One region of the Lentilactobacillus hilgardii genome, then DNA from elsewhere that is predicted to be linked to it. Evidence: riboswitches for the same ligand, from Rfam matches in the RefSeq annotation. Region 1 holds a riboswitch; each other region holds the start of a gene.

Region 1 (4,859 bases):
CGGTATAAGCACTAATTTTGTTTTCATAATACAAATCCTTTGTTTTCAAAACATAGCTTTGATTAGGATCTAAAAGCGTGATATCAGCATCATAGCCAACCTGTAACTTTCCCTTATTGACAATTCCAAATAATGTTGCCGGCGTTTCAGCCGTGAGCTTCACGAAATCTGTAACAGGCAACCCCCGTTTCTTAACTGCTTCATCATAAAGCAAATCGACATTATTTTGGCAGCCACTCACACCACCCCAAATATCAAAAATATTATGCTCTGGGCTTTCCTTCATCGACATTGGAGCCGGCGAATGATCGGAACCAATTGTATCAACTTGGCCGGCAAACACTTTCTTCCAAAGTCCTTTAACAATTTCAGGATCTCTCAGTGCCGGTGAACATTTAGCCAACGGTCCAATTTTTTCAAATTGATTACGATCCAATATCAGGTAATGTGGACAAGTTTCACACGTCACATTCTGCCCATTCTGTCGAGCCTGGGTCACTTGATCAACGGATTCAGGTGTAGACAAATGGACAAAGTGCAAATGAACATTAGTCTGTTTGGCAAGATAAATGGCTCGGCGAACTGCTTCGACTTCAACAAATGGTGGTCTTGAATCGACGTAGTCCTGAATGTCTGTTTTCCCCTCGGCAATCTTCTCAGCAGCTAAACCATCAGTAATGGCTGCATTCTCAGCGTGTACCAGGATAGGCAATCCCGTTTTACCAATAGCCTGCATCCCTTTTAGTAACTGATAATCATCAACGTTTTTAAAATCCCCGGGAAGATCTGAGCCGGTCGTTGCCATAAATGCTTTAAAACCCATTGCACCTTCGTCTGCCATTTTTTGAATTTCAGTCAGATTTCCCGGAACCAGGCCGCCATATAATCCAAAATCGACATAGGATTTATGCTCGGCAATTTCTTTTTGTCGTTTAAATTCTTCCCCTGTGGTCCGAGCAGGTAAGGCATTCAAAGGCATAACCAACATTGTGGTCGTCCCACCGGCCGCTAATGCTTGTGAACCGGTATGATAGTTCTCCCAGTCACTTCTTCCGGGTTCATTAATGTGAACGTGTGAATCAATCATCCCCGGTAACACGATTTGGCCATTGGCATCGATTACTTTATCCGCTTGATCGGCCAAACCACTTCCGATGGCGGCAATTTTTCCGCCCTTGATCGCTAAATCGGCGTTTACAACTTTAGTTGGTGTCACAATATGACCATTTGTAATGACTAACGAATATTCCATAAAAAAATCCTTCCTTCAAAACAGTCGAAGAAAAGATCAAACGGCTTCTTATTCAGAATAACCGGCTTAGTCTCCCTTCGACAGTTCAAACTGTATCAGGTTCAATGGGTATCATCTCAGCTATAAAAGCACCCCAGACATCTTTATTAAGCTTTTACTTTGAAACGTTAAAATGCAGGACTGATGATCGCTCAACAAGTGAGAAAATCATTTTGACCAAAACCGCACCAAAAACAATATCAGAGATCAAACGAACAGTAAATAATGCAATAATCATCGGAACCGAATATTTAACATAGCCTAACCTAAACAGCTCGTAGCCAAAAGCCACAACGGTTGTCGTAATGGAAGATGTCAGAAGACTTGCCCATCCCCAATTGCGATAGCGTAAAAATGTAAAGCCCAACTCACTGCCAAAGCCTTGAACAATCCCGGAAATTAGCGCTGCAGCACCAAACGTGCCTCCAAATAAAACCTCAGCTGCAGCTCCCAAGGTTTCACCGATAATCGCGGAACCGGGAACCCGTACTAAATACATCGTCAACGGTCCAGCCATGATCCAAAGCCCAAATAAAGCTTCATTGGCAAAGGGCCCGATTACCAGATATAAAGCATTATATATCCAGTCCGTTCCAACAAAAATAGCACCAAACGCAATCGCAATTAATGCGATCAAAATAACATCCTGCAAATGAAATTTCTTTTTCACAATATTTCTTCCTTTCCATATGATGATCAACATCTAAAGTATTCAAAAGGGAATTATCTGTGAAACAACAAAAAAACTCCTTTCCCTGAAATTACAGAGAGAGGAGTCTTTACCTACATAGTTAACTGTGCACGAGATAGGTAATTGCTTGTTGTCTTCCTCCGACAGTACGAACTGCATCAGGTTCAATGGGTATTTCTCAGCCAAAGAGGCACCCCAGACAATATTCGATTTTGACATCTTAATTATTACTTAAATGGTGAAGAAAAGCAAGTTGATTATTAAGTGTTCATGTTAAACCGGCTAAACAGCGTAATCGCAATTTAATAATCAAAAGAATCAGGCTATACATTGTAGCATCCCTGTTTAACACTATAATAAACCCGATTAATTCATCAATTTCTTAACTCGAATTTGCAATTCCGGCACGACTTCTTTTATAAACCAGGGATGCTGTTTCATCCACCCATAGTTTAAAGGTGAGGGATGCACCAATGGAAAATACTCCGGTAAATAATCTTCAAAACAGCGAACAGTTTCTGTTAAATTTTTTTGTCGATTTTTTTGAAGATAGTACTTTTGCGCATACTGACCAATTAACAATTTTAACTGGACGTTTGGCATCAATGATAATAAGGGTTGATGCCATTTATCCGCAAACCCTTTTCTGGGTGGCAAATCACCATGTATTCCCTTACCTGGATAGTAAAAATCCAAAGGCATCACGGCAATTTTACCTGAATGATAAAACCGATCCTTATCAATCCCCATCCAGTCGCGTAACCGATCGCCGCTTGGATCATTCCAAAAGACCATCGATTCCTGTGCTTTCCGACTTGGTGCCTGACTAATAATAAGGATCTTGGCGTTTGGCTCAATATGATAAAGCGGCAACACACCCTTGTCAGTATAAATCTTATTTTGCGGATCACGTTGGATAGCATTGAAAATATCGATTGCCGTTTGCATTCTATAGCCTCTTTTCGATTACACTTATTTATGGTATGGACTTCCCTCATTAATCATAAATGCTCGATAAATTTGTTCAGTCAAAACCAATCTCATCAATTGATGAGGCAACGTAAACTTTCCAAACGAAATTTGCGTGTTTGCGCGATCCAAAACATGCTTGGATAACCCTAAAGAGCCTCCGATCACAAACGTAATATCGGAATGACCATAGGTCGTCAGATCAGCAATTTCCTTTGCAAACTGTTCAGAAGATCGCTCTTTTCCTAAAATCGCAAGCGCATAGACGTACTCACGATCTTTTATTTTATCTAGAATTCGCGAACCTTCTTTATTCATAACTTCATTCATTTCGGCTTGGCTTAACGACTCAGGTGCCTTTTCATCGGAAACTTCTATAATTTGAAACTTACAAAAACGGGATAAACGTTTTGCATATTCAGCAATCCCTTGCTTAAAATATTTTTCCTTTAATTTTCCTACAACGACTAATTTAATATTCAATCTCATTTTCTCCTAATTCCATTTTTAGCCTGTGTAAAAAAAGAGGCTTATAAACAAGTTGTCCACATAGTTATCCACAGGTTGATAACTTAAACCGGTTTCTTCTACCACAGCATTTTTTTAAAATATGTCAAGTACCCTTTTAGTTGTCCACATAATTGTGGACAACACCCGTTCGCAAATTCACTTCGCAAACCCTATTATATCAGCATTTTGGAAACCGAACAAACAAGAATTTATTTCTAAAAAAAGTTATCCACAGAAAGTGTGGATAACTTTTAAAATCTGGGGATAACTTATTAACGGTAATATACCAGTGAATTCAATTCACCTTGTGGATTGTCCACAGGTTTATCCACAGGAGAAATGTGTACAAAATTGGTTTGTTTTTATCAGTACTGAATCTTTTAAAAAATAATCTTCATGAAGTTCGTATTTATCCGTTAACTATCCTTATTTTTCTTATTTAATCCGCTTACCGTTCGGAAACCCATTAAACCCACTAATTTACATTAAGTCATCGTTCAGTTTATCTGTGTATCCTTCTAACCAGTATTTAACAAAAGAGCGAGCAACCTTACGATTACTCGCTCTTTTCATACAATAGATAACATCTTTAACTATCGGTGTTGCTAGCTAGAGATTGTTCCTATTTACTTGCTTCACTTAACACTTTATTCGTTGCCTTTTGGCTTAAAGTAATGGATCCTGTTTCCTTATTTCCTTTGTGATAATACGTAACAGAAATTTTATCACCAATCTTATGCTTGTACAAGACATCACGTAATTGGCTCTGTTGTGTGATCTTAGTGCCGTCCAATTCGGTGATAACATCATACTTCTTAATACCGGCACGTTGAGCAGGAGAGCCACTATTCACTTTCAAGACTACCGCACCTTGGGTAACACTCTTTGGTAATTTTAGAACTGAGCGTTGTTGCTCTTCTGAAATATTGGAAAGATCAGTGTAGCCAATTCCCAAAGCCGGACGAACAACTTGCCCGCTCTTGATTAATTGATTAATAATTGTAACAACTTCATTACTTGGAATGGCAAATCCCATTCCTTCGACGCTGGTTCCTTGTTGATCCTGTGCTAATTTCATAGAGTTAATACCAACAACCTGACCCGCAAAATTAATTAAAGGACCACCTGAGTTTCCGGGGTTAATTGCCGCATCCGTTTGAATAACCGTTGCATTGCCAACTTGAGCACCAGATTCTGAAGTTTGTGGTACTTCACGCTTCTTAGCAGAAATAATACCCTGAGTAACAGAAGTTGCATATTGAGAACCAAGTGGTGAGCCAATCGCAAGAACAGGTTCAGCAACTTTAATGTTATCAGAATCTCCAAATTGAGCGACATCCTTGACCTTATTCGAAGTAATCTTAATAACTGCTAAATCAGTAACAGCGTCCTTACCAA
Region 2 (4,859 bases), 550 kb from region 1:
TCAAAACCTATTCCTCATTTAAATAATGATCAATTTGTTCTTGAACGCCTTGTTCATCGTTGGTTAAATGAGTCACGTGTTCAACTTTAACCAGTAAATCCTGGGCAGCGTTTTTCATCGCATAGCCCTCCCTTGCGGCGTTGACCATCTCAAAATCATTACCGTTATCGCCAAAAGCAGCAACGTCATCAAATGATAGCCGCCAGTCATCAAGCAGTGGTTGAATACCGGTCAGCTTGGTCACACCGGCGTTCATGACATCCAATCCGTTCATCCCCGAAGACGTTGCGCTCAGTCGGCCGCTAAATTGATGATTAAACTCATTTTGTCGTTCAAGTACGCCACCCGTCTCCCATGTGATATCAATCTTATAAATTGAATCAAAAACCAATCGCAGATCTTTGGCAGATTGCATATTTTCGTAAAAATACTTGGACGCTTTAAAACGTTTGGATTGGCTTGGCAGATTGCAATACGTTCCGTTTCGGCCAACCAGGATGATCTCGGCCCCGAAGAAACTTGGCGTTTTTAACATCCAATCCAGTGCCTTTCGGAGTACCAAATGGTCAATAATATCTTCCGAAACAATGACACCGCGTTCGTCAACAACCAACGCGCCGTTATTACAAACGTAAGAAATTGGCCCTGACACGTGTTCAAAGGTTTTTAATAAATGTTGATAATGATTGCTGCTGGCTGAAACAAAATGCATCTGTTTTTGGGCTAATCGATCCAATTCACCTTGAAACCTGTTTTCATCGAATGTCCCCCTTTCATTTAAAAAGGTTCCGTCCATATCACTTGCAATTACTTTAATCACGGCAATTCTCCTGACTATCGTTATTTTTAAATTACGAATATATTATATATTTATCCAAATCATTTACTTAATTGTGTATCCAATAAAAGCTACACCCTTAATTTTAAATGTTTCACTCCGTTTGTAAAACAATTTTATATTTAGTATACTGTTCCTTGATGATACAACTTATCTGGGGTGCCTTTAGGCTGAGAGAAACCCATCGAACCTGATCTGGATAATACCAGCGAAGGGAGCATATTCCGTTGTGCACGAAATGGATTAAGCGTATTGATGAATTTCGAGGCTGGGACATCTTGTCCGAGCCTCTTTTTATTGACTAAAATCGCTTGCGACAGGATTTTTCAGTTTTATTTGCAATTTTTATCTTATTCATGTTATTTTCTCGCCTTATCCGCAACTCCAGTGTAGGGACTATCTTGCTCTTCAAAGCAACGTTCTGCATGTAAGGGATTGATTTCAAAAATCCAAAATCGGGATTTCCCAAATCGACGCCTTATATTCCGGGTGTTAACCGCTTTGAATCGCACACTTTTTAGGACTGCTCTTCAAAGCAACACCACTCCATATAAGGGATCAATTTGAAAAATCCAAAATCGGGATTTCCCAAATCGACGCCTTATATTCCGGGTGTTAACCGCTTTGAATCGCACACTATACTATTTGGAGGTCTTTTTATGGAAAACAAGAGTCAAGCAAGCAACAATCAGCATCAAAGTAAATGGACGTTACGCAACATTATTTTGATCGCCTTGATTGCTATTTTTTGTGGCATTATTTTTTGGGGAATCGGCTTTCTCTATACTGCATTAACGGTCGCCCTCACGCCAATTGGTGCTGCGCCATTTGCCAATGATATTTTGATGGGGCTTTGGTGCATGGCCGGTCCGCTTACCGGATTCATCATCCGAACGGCTGGTTCGGCCTTTCTTGGTGAATTTCTTGGTGCTGCCGTTGAAGTCTTCCTTGGCGGTCAATGGGGCGCCGGTGCCTTTATTTCCGGACTGGTTCAGGGAATTGGTTCCGAACTTGGTTTTACCTTCACCGGCTACAAACGTTACGACTGGGTTTCACTAAATGCTTCAATCTTTACAACCGTTGTTGTAACTTTCGCCTGGGACATGATTAAAAACGGATACGATAAATTTGCATTACCGCTTCTGATCGGACTATTCATCACTCGTTACATCTCAACCTTTATTTTCGGTGGCATTGTCACCAAAATGATCGTTAAGCTGTTGGATCGTAGTAATGCATTTAATCTATAAACAGAGGTTTTAGACATGACTGACGTATCGATTAGCGACTTTACCTATCAGTACCCCAAAAGTGAGACCAAGGTACTAAATGATCTTAATTTAACATTCAAGCACAATCACTTTTCCCTGCTTTCCGGACCATCCGGTAGTGGGAAGTCAACGCTCCTGTACTTTATTGCGGGGCTGTACCCAAGATTTATCGGCAACGATGCGACGGGAACCATCAAATTCGGTGATACAAATATTAAGGAAATTCCCCGAAACCATGTCAGCAACCACGTCGCAATGATGTTTCAAAATCCCAATCAACAATTTGCGATGGATACCGTCATCCACGAGCTTACCTTTGTTCTTGAGAATATTCAAACCCAACCTGATCAAATGGATAAAATAATCGATCATGCCCTCACTTTTTGTGGGATTGAAAAATTAAGGGATCGGATCATCAACACCCTTTCCGGGGGCGAGAAGCAACGGGTTGCACTTTCCTGTATTGTCGCCATGGATGCACCGGTTATTGTATTGGATGAACCTTTTGCCAGTATCGACCCTGATTCCAGAATTGATTTAATCCACAAACTAAAGGAATTACAGGAAAAACACGGCAAAACAATTATTCTTGCAGACCATGATTTGGGAAATTACCAGGGAGTCATTGATGAATTTTATTATTTGGATCCCCAGACCCATCACATTGATTTATTAAATCAAGCGGAATCACAACATTTCTTTGATAACTTTGAATCCACCCAAACAATTGATAAGCAGCTTGCGTTACCACCGAAAGATGATAAGAATTCAGTTATCGAATTACGTCATTTCAAATTGGCACCGCACGATTCTTTGCTCCTACAGCTTGATCATTTTAATTTCTATCGCCAAAAAACGACTTTAATTACCGGTGCCAATGGTATTGGAAAATCAACATTATTTAACGCACTAACCAAGTTATTACCGTATGCCGGAATGATTTCTTACGACGGAAAGAACATTAAAAAGATCAAGCCGTTAAACTATGCTAAGAACGTCACGCTATTGTTTCAAGATGCCGAAAACCAATTTCTAAACGTCACGGTTAAAGAAGAACTGGATCTTTCGTTCTCAAACCGGTTTAACCAAGACTACACTCATGAACAGGTTGAACAAATGCTGACACAATTGGGCATGCAGGGTCGCGATGAACAAGTTGTCTATTCTTTAAGTGAGGGACAAAAAAAGAAACTTCAGATTGTCGAAATGCTGATTATGAACCCACCCGTCCTATTGTTGGATGAGCCATTTAAAGGATTGGATTACAAATCACTGCGATTAATGACCGATTTCTTAGAACTGGCCAAAACAAAGTATGGTCAAACTCAAATCATCATTTCCCATCAATTATCCGGACTGGAAGACTTAATTGATTATCATGCCCATTTTGAAAATCAAAATCTGACTTACCAGGAGGTTATCTAATGAATCCTGGAATGAAATTACTCTTAGTTGTCTTAATAGCCTTGGAAATTTCGTTTACCCAAAGTTTAATTGTCAACATTATCTTAATTGCGATTAGTTTTGTATATGTCATGGTTAAACGGATGAACTTTAAGACATTGTTTCTTCTTATATTCTGGCCGCTTTTTCCGGCTTTGGGCCTATTTGTTTCACAATGGTTGTATGGTTCCGATGGGATCCACTTTGCATGGGTTCTTTTTACACGAATCTACGCCTACGTCTTTTTAGGGGCAACATTCACGTTAACAAGCAGTATCACGGACTTGGCACTGACTTTGGAACAAGACTTTCGCCTACCCTCAAAGTTTGCCTACGGGGTGCTGGCGGCCTTTAACCTGATGCCCAAAATCAGGGAAGAAGTACAAATCATCAAAACATCTGCCTTAATGCGTGGAGAGGTTTTTCACGTTTGGTCTCCCAAGCTCTACTTTAAGGCAATTCTGTCATCCATCCAATGGTCACAGAACTTAGCTGAAGCAATGACTTCCCACGGCTTTGTGGAAGACGAGCCACGGACCCATTACAGGGTTATCCGCATTACAGTCTTGGACTGGGCAATGTTTGCCTTCTTGATTATTGCCGTTCAAGTCATGTTATTCTTTATTCGATATTAGTTTTTAATAGAAATTAAAATTTTCTGACATAATCAAAACGCCCCAGATTTCGCAATTCCTACTTTTGCATTATAATTAATGTAATAGAGAGAAGTGAAAGAGGGCGTTTTTTATGCGGGCAAATCAATTCGCATTTGCGTTTGGCATTTTTGCTTTAATTGTTGGAGCCATTGTTGATCTTTATGGGGTGTTTACTCAATTCGGAACGATTGATAGTGCTCAGGAAGTATTGGTCGGCAGCTTTATTTTGGGAATCGGGTTGGCTTTTCTATCGATCCCCAACCGACTGGAACGTTACATTGTTCAAGGTATTATCGGAATTGGCATCTTTTATTATTTTTATATTCAAAACAATAACATTTGGATTGCCCTGATTATTGCGTTTATTCTGGTGGCCTTATTGGAGTATGGCTTGAAACATCGCTAATTATGTGTTCGTTTCACATATTATTGCTATAATAGGAATATAGTAGCTCGAGTCTTACAATGGAGGAATTTAGAATGGCAGAACAATTTAGCACCTTAGCAGAAGAAATTATCAATTACCAAAAGAAGAACGACATGCCAGACACGCAATTAGCATTCAATTTACGGATTACCGTAGAACGCCTCCACGATATTAAGTCGATGGAATCTCAACCGACACCAGAGGAAAAGAAGCTCATTGAAGAC
Region 3 (4,859 bases), 830 kb from region 1:
TCACCAGACCAATAATTGGAAAACGTATTTTGAAACACACCGATTCCGGGATTGATGTTGGGATCCAAATTAGTTTTGACATTATTTTTATATAAATCGACATAGTAACCATACGATGCTGCCTTTGGTGCAAGCTCTTCCGCCAAATTTTGATCGCTAGTATCCTGCGCATGCGTGACGACCTGACTTGTTGTCAACGTCACGCCAGCCAATGATAGGCTCAATAACCCTTTAAAAACCCGATTTGATAAAGATGTTTTGCCCCACTGCATAACCCGTTCCTCCACTCGATTATCCTTATTTGACATAACACTTTGCCGATCATTTCATACCCCAAAAATGGTTTAAGCCCGTTATGCCGGTGCTTTAAGCATACTAAAGCAGCGTAAAAACAAAACGAATTCTTTGTAAAATACCCGTAAAAATGACAATAAGTCTCACAAATTTCTTTGGATAAAAGTAACTTTAGTATCTGTTCAAATATTTAGTGACAAATATAAGCAGCAGTCTGGTATAAAGTGACCTCAGCGTACAGTGACGTTAAAAAAATAAGAATCCCGCCAACCGTTAAGTTGACGAGGTTCATTAATTTCTATTTATAAGCGTGAACATATTTCGTATTGGCGGTAATGTAGCCACCATTTGTTAAGGTAAAAAAGAATTAACTATCAAAATAGCTTCCATGCCTTTAACACCAATCAAGCATTCAGAGGATTTTATTAGTCAACGTTATATTTTCTTATCTACTGTTTGAGAGATGATTAATCGTCCAATAATGCCTGTTCTCTTTGAGCAATCAATCCTTTAAGTTCATCTAAATCATCTTAGGTAGCAAAGTTGCGGATGAATCCTTGCGCCTGCGAACGTCGGGAAATATACTGTATTTGTTCTTTGTGGGCTTGGTCCCACTTCTTGTTAACTTGCTGACGGGCTTTGGTATAAGGTTGTTTAGCCATGCTTCTCACATCCTTTAAATTGTGTTCCCGATACCAATATGGTATGATAATTCGTGAAAAAATGAGTACCAGAATGCCCTCCGATACCCGCAATCGTGAGTTTGGATACTTGGGAATGAGACTAGCCGATTGGTTAGTCTTTTTTGATTTCATGGTAGGCTTTGGCTAACAACAATACACCGTAGCACAATCCAATGAAATCAACTACTCACAGGTCCGTCTCGACTTCTCCAAGTCTTACCAATTCGGATACCCGCCACCTCCGTTGAGTTTGAATGGTTGAAAAGTGTGGCATGTGTATCCTGATAACTCACTTGGTTAATCCCGCCGGAAGCTATCCATTGCTTTTAACCATGTTTTGCTTTACACGCTTATAATTACATGGAAGGAACTGTATTTATCTTATGATACCAACCCTTAGCAGTTCCGAGGCTCGTTGTGTAGTCCCATACTTTATAAGGAGCTTGTTCCTGATACCCACCCTTATCATTGGATTGATCAAAAACGCTAAGAACTAGCCGGTTGGAACCACCCAATTTTCTACGATTAATCTGTACAGTCGTAATATCATCTGATGCTTTCGCTCCAAAGAAGTACCACCCATGAGATTTACTAATGACATATCTTTTTGCCGGAATGTGGCTTACTTTCCATTTGTCGTCTTTATGAATCTTATTGGCGAAATAAACCGTATGTTTAGAAAAATGAATTCTTTCATAGAGCCATTTCCCGCTATATGCATTCGTATGACCATACCAAGTATGTGCCCTTAATGCCTTAGGATTTGTATAATAAACTTTTTTAGCTTGAACTTCTGATGGTTTATAAGTGAACAAGGCCATTCCGCCTACAAAACACGCCATTCCTACAAATAATTCTCGACTAATCTTCAATTTAACACTATCTTCTTTCCCCATAATTGATCATTCAATGGTTACTATAAACTAATCCACATATTTCAAAACTAATTATACTTCTTCTTTAAAGTGAATTTTCAATTTTTTGAAACATCTTAAAAACAATAGATCCCCATGCCACAACCCGGCATGGGGATCCGTTGTATTGTCTCAAATGTAGCTTGAGGGGGGTTACCGCATCTGAGTTGAGTACCCAATTTAATTAAAAATCTTAGCAACGTAAAAGTCCCTGAATGACCAGCATTTCAGCTTTTCGCACTTAGCTGCCGGATTCACCAGTCCGCTTTTACAGCCAAATCATACATACAAGTGTCATTTTAAGCAAGCGCTTGAGCTTGAAATGTTTGCCCTGTCAATCGATCAATATGGCGACAAAAGATTCCATAGGTTCCCCTTCAATCATGGCCTATCTATCAAAATCCCAATTTACAAATTCGGTTGATCCTGTCCCTCAGGTGCCACTGTCCGCCAATCATCCCAAGTTGTCTGCTTATAAGCCGCATCCCAAAAATACCATTCCAATAAACAGCTTTTAAGAAAAGTATCCTTGGCTTGGTTCTGTTCCTGAGGTGACGCTGTTTTCGCCTCTTGATCGATAATATTGAAGAAGCGTTCAATAAAGCCGTCCGGTCCAAGAAAGTCCTGGTTGGCAAGTGTCAAAAAACTGTGAAACGGTTCGTCATTCACCCGGGCTTGATTCTGCATATATTTGCCCAACTCAATATAAAGCCACTCACCCGCCGCAAACGATGGCAGGATCTGCAGCACACCATTGGTAGCAATGGTACCGACCATGTGCTGCCGATAAAGTTGGTTGATCGGCTGAATCTTTATCTGCTTAAGGCTTGCCCAATCATGCGTCATGTCGTTGGGTTCCCGTTTTAACCAATCACGCAACATCGTCAGCTGCAAAGACAATCGTTTTTGAAACAGCAAAGCTTGGTCTGTAGTTGTACTGTTGTTGATTAACGCACTAATGACCGCTACCTCATTGTATTCAAATGCGATGTCCTGCTCATCATAATAACGTAATTGGGCTGGCGTTAATTTCCCGGTAATAATGCCCTGAACAAAAGGATGCTTCTCGCTGGCAACCAAATATGGTCGGGCTTCTTTGATCATTTCTTCAGATAATGACATACTGATTCCTCCTAAAATTCCTGGTTTGGGGAACCAGTCGTGACAAAAGAAAAGCCCACTTGTCATTTCAAGCGGACTGGTAATGCTAATTACTCGATCTTCCTTCGACAGTACTAACTGCAGCAGGTTCCATGGGTATTTCTCAGCCATTAAAGGCACCCTAGACCACGAATGATATTTATTTCGTTTATTTATAGCAGTTAATTGGTGACAATCAGATACACTTATTAGCTTCTATGAAAATATGTCCCAGACTTTGAATGCACAGATCGATACATAACCAAATGATGACCCCGACGCCCCAGAACTGTTTTTTCATGGAAACCTTTCTTCGTATATGGATGAAAGGTTTCATAGCCATCAATCACATACTTACGATTCCCGAGATACTTCCACCGGGGATTTCTGATATTATGGGCCTGCATCCCGCTGCTCGCCCAATCAAGCTTGTTCCTGGTCACGGTTATTGCATCCGATCCCAATGGTGCCTTATCCTTGTGTGTCCAACTTCCACGTAATGCTTTAGGTGTGCCTCGATGCCAACTGGCCGCAATAGTGCTTTGATTAAAGCCAGCAAAAACACCCACACCAGCAAAAGTTGCCAACGTTACTGCAAAAAATGATCGTCTAAATTTCAATTCTGATACCCCCCTAAACAATAATTATTTGTTTATAATCGAATTATACTTCAATAATCCATAAATGGCGCATCAATTTTTGATTTTTACAATCTTTTACAATTGGGAGGTGAATATTGACAGTTTTCCAGCAAAATCAGGTTTAAATTTACCAACAGTTAAAAAATATTTTTTCTATCATTGTCATTGAATCATAGTATTCGCCGTCAAAATTCATTAAAGATGAATCAATTGCTACTTAATCCGCCTTATGCTAGAATAATGAACAAGTTACATCATGTAAACTTTTAATGTAACTGCTGTTCACAACATCATAGACTACAAGGAGGAATTATTATGTCAAAACATGTACAGATAGTTTCTAACAATGGTCGAGTATCAATGTCCGCGGAATTACGCGAGACAGATTTTCTCCAAGCTGGTGATCAGGTGACTTTTCGGACCGATGAACAGGGTCAGATTATTATCGAAAAGACACCCGATGATTACCAGGAATAACCATTTCTTGAGTTTTTGATACAGAATTACATTAGATCTTTAATTGGGAGGAGCTGGAAATTTCAGCGCCTCTTTTTGAATTCCGGTAAACTTCTCAAAATAAGAATTGCCAAGTCAATCCCATGCCAACAGCCAACTGTACGTGTATGCTAAGGGTGAAATAACAATCACTATTATCAGAAAGGGATGACCTAACATGGCTCATCTATCAACTGTAACGGCACTGATTACCGGTGCTGCCGGTGGTATGGGTAAAGCATTTGTCGAGAATTTTATTCAAAATGGCGCTCGGGTTGTGTTTACAGATATCAACGAAACCACCGGTAAGACGATCCAAGCAAAATTAGGAGATCATAGTTTGTTTTTAAAACACGACGTCACGTCAGTCGCAGATTGGCAACGGGTGATTGAAACCGGTGAAGCCAATTTCGGACCGTTTAACGTTCTCGTCAACAATGCCGGCATCGACATCATGAAACCCATTACCGATATGACGCCTGAAGATTATGACAAAGTCGTCCATATTAATCAGTATTCCGTCTTTTACGGTATGAAGGCCATTGTCCCTTCCATGAAACGTGCGGGCAAAGGATCGATCGTCAACATTTCTTCAATTGGTGGTTTGATTGCTATCCTCAATACAATTGCCTACGGTGCCAGTAAATTTGCCATTCGTGGTATGACAAAGGATGCCGCTCTTGATTTGGTAG

Evidence for each region. Region 1 has a riboswitch for thiamine pyrophosphate ahead of GQR93_RS00125 (ECF transporter S component). Riboswitches for the same ligand answer to the same signal wherever they lie in the genome.
Region 2: another riboswitch for thiamine pyrophosphate. It lies ahead of GQR93_RS12075 (ECF transporter S component); the one in region 1 lies ahead of GQR93_RS00125 (ECF transporter S component).
Region 3: another riboswitch for thiamine pyrophosphate. It lies ahead of GQR93_RS03865 (thiaminase II/PqqC family protein); the one in region 1 lies ahead of GQR93_RS00125 (ECF transporter S component).

The regions. Positions count from the first base shown of each region.
Region 1 covers NZ_CP047121.1:22,515-27,373, reverse strand. Annotated here, with positions in the region: gene allB (allantoinase AllB) at 1-1,252, opposite strand, end outside; TPP riboswitch at 1,308-1,398, opposite strand; gene GQR93_RS00125 (ECF transporter S component) at 1,407-1,994, opposite strand; TPP riboswitch at 2,101-2,190, opposite strand; gene GQR93_RS00120 (uracil-DNA glycosylase family protein) at 2,349-2,930, opposite strand; gene rlmH (23S rRNA (pseudouridine(1915)-N(3))-methyltransferase RlmH) at 2,955-3,434, opposite strand; gene GQR93_RS00105 (S1C family serine protease) at 4,084-4,859, opposite strand, start outside.
Region 2 covers NZ_CP047121.1:2,539,894-2,544,752, forward strand. Annotated here, with positions in the region: gene GQR93_RS12065 (linear amide C-N hydrolase) at 1-22, shown strand, start outside; gene GQR93_RS12070 (HAD-IIB family hydrolase) at 8-820, opposite strand; TPP riboswitch at 984-1,072, shown strand; gene GQR93_RS12075 (ECF transporter S component) at 1,498-2,088, shown strand; gene GQR93_RS12080 (ABC transporter ATP-binding protein) at 2,104-3,534, shown strand; gene GQR93_RS12085 (energy-coupling factor transporter transmembrane component T family protein) at 3,534-4,187, shown strand; gene GQR93_RS12090 (hypothetical protein) at 4,300-4,614, shown strand; gene GQR93_RS12095 (LBP_cg2779 family protein) at 4,674-4,859, shown strand, end outside.
Region 3 covers NZ_CP047121.1:848,702-853,560, reverse strand. Annotated here, with positions in the region: gene GQR93_RS03880 (phosphatase PAP2 family protein) at 1-272, opposite strand, end outside; gene GQR93_RS03875 (hypothetical protein) at 825-1,109, opposite strand; gene GQR93_RS03870 (hypothetical protein) at 1,334-1,873, opposite strand; gene GQR93_RS03865 (thiaminase II/PqqC family protein) at 2,300-3,013, opposite strand; TPP riboswitch at 3,096-3,186, opposite strand; gene GQR93_RS03860 (hypothetical protein) at 3,241-3,651, opposite strand; gene GQR93_RS15255 (AbrB/MazE/SpoVT family DNA-binding domain-containing protein) at 3,988-4,149, shown strand; gene GQR93_RS03855 (SDR family NAD(P)-dependent oxidoreductase) at 4,346-4,859, shown strand, end outside.